DNA from 3 places in the Lysinibacillus sp. NPDC093190 genome. Region 1 is predicted to be linked to each of the others. Evidence: a T-box and tRNA genes for the amino acid it is inferred to sense, from the RefSeq annotation. Region 1 holds a T-box; the other regions hold tRNA genes.
The links. A T-box is a leader RNA that pairs with one kind of tRNA and senses whether it is charged. The one in region 1 lies ahead of argS (arginine--tRNA ligase), so its partner is inferred to be a tRNA-Arg.
Positions count from the first base shown of each region.

Region 2: it encodes a tRNA-Arg, which carries the amino acid that the T-box ahead of argS (arginine--tRNA ligase) is inferred to sense. The anticodon was not compared.
Region 3: it encodes a tRNA-Arg, which carries the amino acid that the T-box ahead of argS (arginine--tRNA ligase) is inferred to sense. The anticodon was not compared.

Region 1 is NZ_JBNNVG010000004.1:182,155-184,429, reverse strand. It holds gene ACQKOF_RS05550 (hypothetical protein) at 1-505, shown strand, start outside; T-box leader at 586-805, shown strand; gene argS (arginine--tRNA ligase) at 1,044-2,275, shown strand, end outside.
Region 2 is NZ_JBNNVG010000017.1:23-2,297, forward strand. It holds tRNA gene ACQKOF_RS14205 (tRNA-Arg) at 1,074-1,147, opposite strand; gene ACQKOF_RS14210 (SDR family NAD(P)-dependent oxidoreductase) at 1,489-1,689, shown strand; gene ACQKOF_RS14215 (SDR family oxidoreductase) at 1,754-2,047, shown strand; gene ACQKOF_RS14220 (YqjF family protein) at 2,092-2,275, opposite strand, start outside.
Region 3 is NZ_JBNNVG010000021.1:800-3,074, forward strand. It holds gene clpP (ATP-dependent Clp endopeptidase proteolytic subunit ClpP) at 1-225, opposite strand, end outside; gene ACQKOF_RS16250 (hypothetical protein) at 315-584, opposite strand; tRNA gene ACQKOF_RS16255 (tRNA-Arg) at 1,050-1,124, shown strand; gene ACQKOF_RS16260 (basic amino acid ABC transporter substrate-binding protein) at 1,611-2,275, shown strand, end outside.

The DNA of each region.
Region 1 (2,275 bases):
ATTAATTGTAGTCTCTTTCTCCGAGAACGAAGATCAGAAGAAACTTACCGAGGCTAATAAAAATCAAACGAAATTACAACCGACCAAATACAGTTTAGATATTTATGATATTGAAGGACAAAAAAAGAAACATATAGCCGATGTTGAGAGATTTATAAGTGGAGCATCATTGGCACCAGATGCTAGCTCAGTAATAATCAGCTATGATGAAGCCGTAGACAGTCCTATTTCGCATGTTGTTGAAATAGATATCCAGTCAAAAAAGGTAAAGACTTTACTAGATAGTGCTGGTATTTATTCGAAAATTCGCTCCGTTAAATTCGATGAAAACAAAGACGGATTTTATTTTTTATCTAGTATAATTGATGAAAATAAACGTTATAGTATTTTAGAAATGCCTAAAGAGAGCGTACTGTCATACTATGACTTCAAGAAAAGTAAGGTGCGAAATGTATGGAGGGCTGAAAAAAGTGTTATTGTTAATTATTCAGCAGAACATTTTTAATGTACAATTTACTTCTTAATAATTCTGAAAAGACTGTTGACTTAAAATGGTGACTCGTGTAGAATATTTTGAAATTACAGTTAAATTCAGTGAAAAAGAGAGTAGTTTATGGAGTTACTGGAAAGCGAATTAGGGATGGTGTGAGCCTAATGCAGCAGCCATAAATGAAACGCACTTTGGAGAAGATTCTCGAATTAGAAGTAGAGAATATCGGGGAGTCACCTCGTTAACAATGGAAAGTGGTCATATTATATGGCAACTAGAGTGGTACCACGGGATTACTATGCTCTCGTCTCTATATTTAGAGATGGGGGCTTTTTTTTATCTTCATTCAGTAGAAATCTCTTACCTCTATTGGTACGAGATGAAAAGGAGATGTGGTCCCTTTTCAGTGAATGTACAAACACCTACCGAATGAAGATAAAGCCTCCGGCGGATGTCACGGATTTTCAAAGGAATGAATTGTGCTGGCACAATTCAAAATCCGGACGCAATTACGCCAAGGCGAAATTGATTTTAAATTGAGAGGAGAATGAACATGAATACACAAATCGCGAAAAGAATCGCTGTGGCATTAAATAACGAGCTGTCTGTCAATGACATTCAAAAATTACTAGAAAAACCGAAAAATATGGACTTAGGGGATGTGGCATTTCCGTGCTTCACGCTGGCAAAAAAATTTAGAAAACCCCCCCACACAATCGCTATCGAAATTCAAAACAATTTAAGCAGTGATTTAATACAAGAGGTTCAAGTATTAGGAGGGTATGTCAATTTATTTTACGATCAGCCAACGATTACACATCAAGTGCTTAGCCAAATAGTAAAAGAAAAAAATTTATACGGAACTCAACAGGAATCGAAGGGGAATATAGTGTTGGATTTTTCCTCACCTAATATAGCGAAGCCTTTTTCCATGGGTCATTTACGTTCTACAGTGATCGGCAATGCTTTGGCCAATATTGCGGAGAAAAATGGCTATCAAGCAATCCGCATTAATCATTTAGGTGACTGGGGAACACAGTTTGGTAAGTTAATTGTTGCCTATCGAAAATGGGGATATCAAAAAACGATTGAAGCTGCCCCAATAGAGGAACTGTTAAAAATTTATGTAAAGTTCCATGAAGAAGCGGAGCAGGATGAAACACTCAATGAACAGGCACGTAGCGCATTTAAAGCATTAGAAGACGGGGATGAAGAGGCGCTAGCTTTATGGCAATGGTTTAGAGATGCATCACTCGAAGAATTCAAGACCATTTATCAACTGCTCGGGATTAACTTTGATTCATTCGCTGGGGAAGCGTTCTACAATGACAAAATGGCTGCTGTTGTTAAAGAGTTGAAAGAAAAAGAGCTGCTTGTGCAATCTGATGGTGCTTTTGTTGTTGAAATCGATAATATGCCACCATGCTTAATTACGAAAACAGACGGTGCCACGCTCTATGCTACACGTGATTTAGCAGCTGCTATTTATCGTAATCAACAATATGGCCCTAAAAAAATATTTTATGTTGTAGGGCATGAACAATCTCTTCATTTTAAACAACTATTTAACGTGATTGAGAAGATGGGATACGATTGGGCAAAAGACTTACAGCATGTGCCTTTTGGGATGATTCTAAAAGACGGTAAAAAAATGTCGACGCGTAAAGGAAAGATCGTTTTATTAGCGGATGTACTAAAAGAAGCGATTGCTACTGCGAAGCGAAATATCGAGGAAAAAAATCCAAATCTAGTGGATAAAGCGAACGTCGCACGTCAGGTTGGTGT
Region 2 (2,275 bases), on a different contig from region 1:
TTACACGTTCTGATATGGTAAGATGGGTATAGCTCATAACGATTCCTCCGTTTGAATTTGGTGTGGTAACTACGTTCTACACGAGGTCGTTATGGGCTTCCTTTATATTGACTTCTGGGTGTTGCACTTAATATTACAATCCGTCAAGTTTCCTTCTTTAGATGATATGATACATTTCTCCATAAAAAATCTTCTTGAAGATAAGTAATATTCGACTTTACAGAGTCATCTAAAAAAATATATATTAAGCTTTTTATTAAAAAAACATCACGAATATAAATCTCACTATTCATTTCTATTGAATTCTCTAACTTTAAAAGTTCTAAAGAATTGATGTTAGCTTGATTTTCAAGGTGTATTTCAATTGTAAGAAATCCCCCCTGATATCCACACGAGTATATTGAATTATTTTTCATTCAAATTCTTTACTTTAATTTTGGGAGTATTATATTCTGCAAATGTATATATCATTTCGTACTTTGTATACGTATCTGCTAAATACCTGTATTGCAGGTCGCAAATAATCGCTAAATCATAAATCAGCTCAATTTGAAATATTCTTGCTTGACCAAAATGTTGGTCAAGTTAATTTAACCCTTAAACTAAACCAATACTTTATCAAGTAGCATATCCCAGCTTAGTCTTTTACTTGACGTTGCTACTTCTGTGAAAAAAATAGATATTTTCTCATTGCACTCCCCCTCGTAAGTTGCGAGGAATGACTAAGTGCATAGGTTAAATGCAACAAAACACATTTTTTTTAAAGAGGTTTATCTGACACCACGGAATATGTTTGGCCAAACTTTTTTTGTTTTCATTTCAATGTTAAACATTAAACGAACCTTTCATCATATTCGAGTGGTGATGGAATCGGTATAAGAAAAAGGGATTCGATTTAGAACATAAACTAGCGTTTTTATGAACATTTTCTTATGTAGAAAATGTGTAGAAACTTTTCATTCTCCATCCTTTTCTAACTTATTCTCAAAAAGAAAAGCGCTTCAAATCCTTGATAATAAAGGATTTGAAGCGCTTTTCAATTGGTTCAAGCCTATTCTATCTGAACCTTGAGACGTCCCAGGAGGGATTCGAACCCCCGACCGACGGCTTAGAAGGCCGTTGCTCTATCCTGCTGAGCTACTGAGACATGATGTTATTCTTATGCAGTCCATATCAAGGACAATATTTATTATATGTTCTTTATATCATAATGTCAACATTAATTTAACTATGAAGGCAAGGTTTGCCTCAATATTAATATTATATGATTTCCTGTACCCCATTATGCCCTCCTAATCTCCACTTTTGCTAAAATAATGAAAAGCAATAAAACTGGAGGAATCAATATGTTTAAAGATTTAGTAGTCGTTGTAACTGGCGGTGCGCAAGGGATGGCAAAGGTATTGTACTTGCGTATGCACGAAATGGTTCCAATGTATTGCCGATGTAAATAAAGAATTAGGGCAGTAATTAGAAAAAGATTTACTTGTGCAAGGTTATTCTGTTCTTTTTGTTCAAACAGATGTTACGAAAGAACAGGGAATCGTTTCTTTAATGCAAAAAGCGGTTGATCATTTTGGTACTATCCATATTTTAATGAATAATGTGGGTAAATTTCAACATAAATCCCTTTATGACGTAACATTGGATGAATGGAACGATACGATTCAAACAAATTTAACTTCCTGACACAATTATGCCGTGGCATAATTAATCGCGTGTCTTTTTGTGTTCAAGGGAGGCTGCAAAAGTTATGCGAGCTATTGTCAATGGCGGCTCAATCGTTTCTATAGCCTCTACACGCGCTGAGATGTCTGAGCCCCATACAAGAAGCCTATGCAGCAACAAAAGGCGGTATCGTCGCAGTAACACATGCTTTAGCGCGTTCTTTAGGTGTCCAGATAATATTACGGTTAATTGTATTTCGCCTGGTTGGATTGAAACAGGTGATTATGAACAGCTCCTTGAGACTCCCACCCTTAAAGGGACAGGCACTAATCTAACAGTGGATGGTGGGATGACAAAGAAAATGATGTATGAAGAATAAGTCAAACTACTACTCAATCAACGAACAAAAGCAAACCAGATTCACTAAACTTTTTTGAATCTGGTTTCTACTTTTGGCGAATAAATTCTAGCCTGTTTACTCTTCGAATAATGAGCAATAGGTTGAATGCCTTGTATAGATTCCTTCACAAATGGAGCTAGTGTATTGCTTTCAATGTTAATATGAACTCGTTGTAGCTGCCATGGCATATGATCTATATCTATGCGA
Region 3 (2,275 bases), on a different contig from region 1:
CATACCAGCAGTAATAGATCCACCTGGTGAGTTAATGTAAAGAAAGATATCTTTTTCTGGATCTTCTGCTTGTAGGAATAGAAGTTGAGCAACAATTGAGTTAGCAACGTTGTCGTCAATTGCGCTTCCTAATAGGATAATACGGTCTTTAAGCAGTCGTGAATAGATGTCATACGCACGTTCACCACGACTTGTTTGTTCAATAACTGTAGGAATTAAATTCATGTTAAATCCTCCTTAAAAAACTAAATTCGAATACTTTTGCTGAAAATTTTCATTGTATTTCAGCTGTAACCTTATCATACACATTATAGTCAGGGAAGGTCAAATATTAACCCTGTTAAAGTGAAATAAATTAAATCAATTTCGCCTTGGCGTAATTGTAGCTGCCGCATCGCTTTCGAACAGACAAACGATTGTAGCTGCCGCATCGCTTTCGCACAGACAAACGATTGTAGCTGCCGCATCGCTTTCGAACAGACAAACGATTGTAGCAGTCGCATCGCTTTCGCACAGACAAACGATTGTAGCTGCCGCATCGCTTTCGCACAGACAAACGATTGTAGCAGTCGCATCGCTTTCACACAGACAAACCCATTGTAGCAGTTGCATCGCTTTCGCACAGACAAACGATTGTAGCAGTCGCTTCGCTTTCACACAGACAAACCATTGTAGCAGTCGCTTTGCTTTCGCACAGACAACCCATTGTAGATGCCGCTTTGCTTTCACTACAGAAAACATTTGCCGCTGCCGTATCGCTTTCGCTCAGATAAACAATGTTGGTCACGCAGGTGTTTTCACAGGATGTGAAGTTCTTAGCCTGAGTTCCTTTTTTTAGTAGGTGTTTTGACACTTACTGGATGAAGATAAAAAAAGTTTAAATGTTTTGCATTCTATAGTTGAATTATGGGCAATAGGTTTGTATAATTGGTAAGGTCACATAAGTTAAAGTACAGTACACTATTTTGTCAGGTATGCTTCAAATGAGGGTTATCTACATCATGCTTTTAGTAAAGCCAAGGGTGAGTACTTTTTTTTTGTGTTCAATTGCCCTCGTGGTGTAATGGATAACACGTAAGATTCCGGTTCTTGCACTGGGGGTTCGATTCCCTCCGAGGGCGCCATTTTACTGATTATTTGATATACTTTTAAAACTCAATTCTCCTAATAAGTAGTTTAGCAGCCTGCTTAGTGGGGAAAAGAGAGGGTAAATAATGGGAATGTTGCCTAATAGGCATTATTCCCGCATTTGTTCCTTTCAAACCTTCAAAAAGGCAACAACTCCAAATTATTTTTTAGTGAACATACCGTACGTGAAGACTAGTTATACTAGTCGAAAAAAAGAATCCTATCTGAGGGGATTCTTTTTTTTTTTGCAAAATATATCTAACTTTAGCACCGATTGTGAATGTATAAATATTCATAATTGGTGCTATTTTCTTTTTTTAATACCGTTTTATTCTAGATAAACCAAATGGAATAAATTTTTATGCGAAATGTTATTGTCTAAAAAGAATAATGTTACTATAATTGACCTAATAGTCTAATATTTCCGAATTGATAAAAATATTAATTGTATTTCGGGAAATAATTGAATTAGGGGGAGAGCTATGAAAAGAAGTTTATCTATGTTACTGGTAGTCGTAGCAGCATTTGTGCTAGTTCTAGCAGGGTGTGGCGCAAAGGACAAGACATCGTCCGGTAGCGTGCCATCCGAAGATGGAAATGGTAAGAAAGTTTATAAGGTAGGAACAGAAGCGACATTTGCACCATTCGAATCGCTTGACGATAAAGGAAATATTGTAGGATTAGATTTCGATATTTTGCAGGCGATTGCAGATGAAATGGGCTTTGAAGTAGAGTGGCAAAATATTGGCTGGGAGCCTGTCTTCCAAACTGTTAAAAATGGGGAAACAGATATCGGTGCAGCAGGGATCTCTATTAATAAAAAGCGTAAAGAAACGTTTGACTTTACAGAGCCATATTATGAATCTCAATTATTAATCGTTGTAAAAGAAGATTCCAAGATTAAATCATTAGCTGATTTAAAGGATAAAAAGATTTCAGTACAAATTAATGCTACAGGTCATGAAGCTGCGAAAAAGCTACAAGGTGATTCAAGTCCAAATATTATGGCGTTTGAAAATCAGCCGGTTGCTATCAAAGAAATGCTAAATGGCAACGTGGATGCTACGATTGGTGATAATGCGGTAGTTTATGAATATATCAAAGCTCATCCAACAGAGAAGCTTAAAGTAATCGAAGATGATGCATT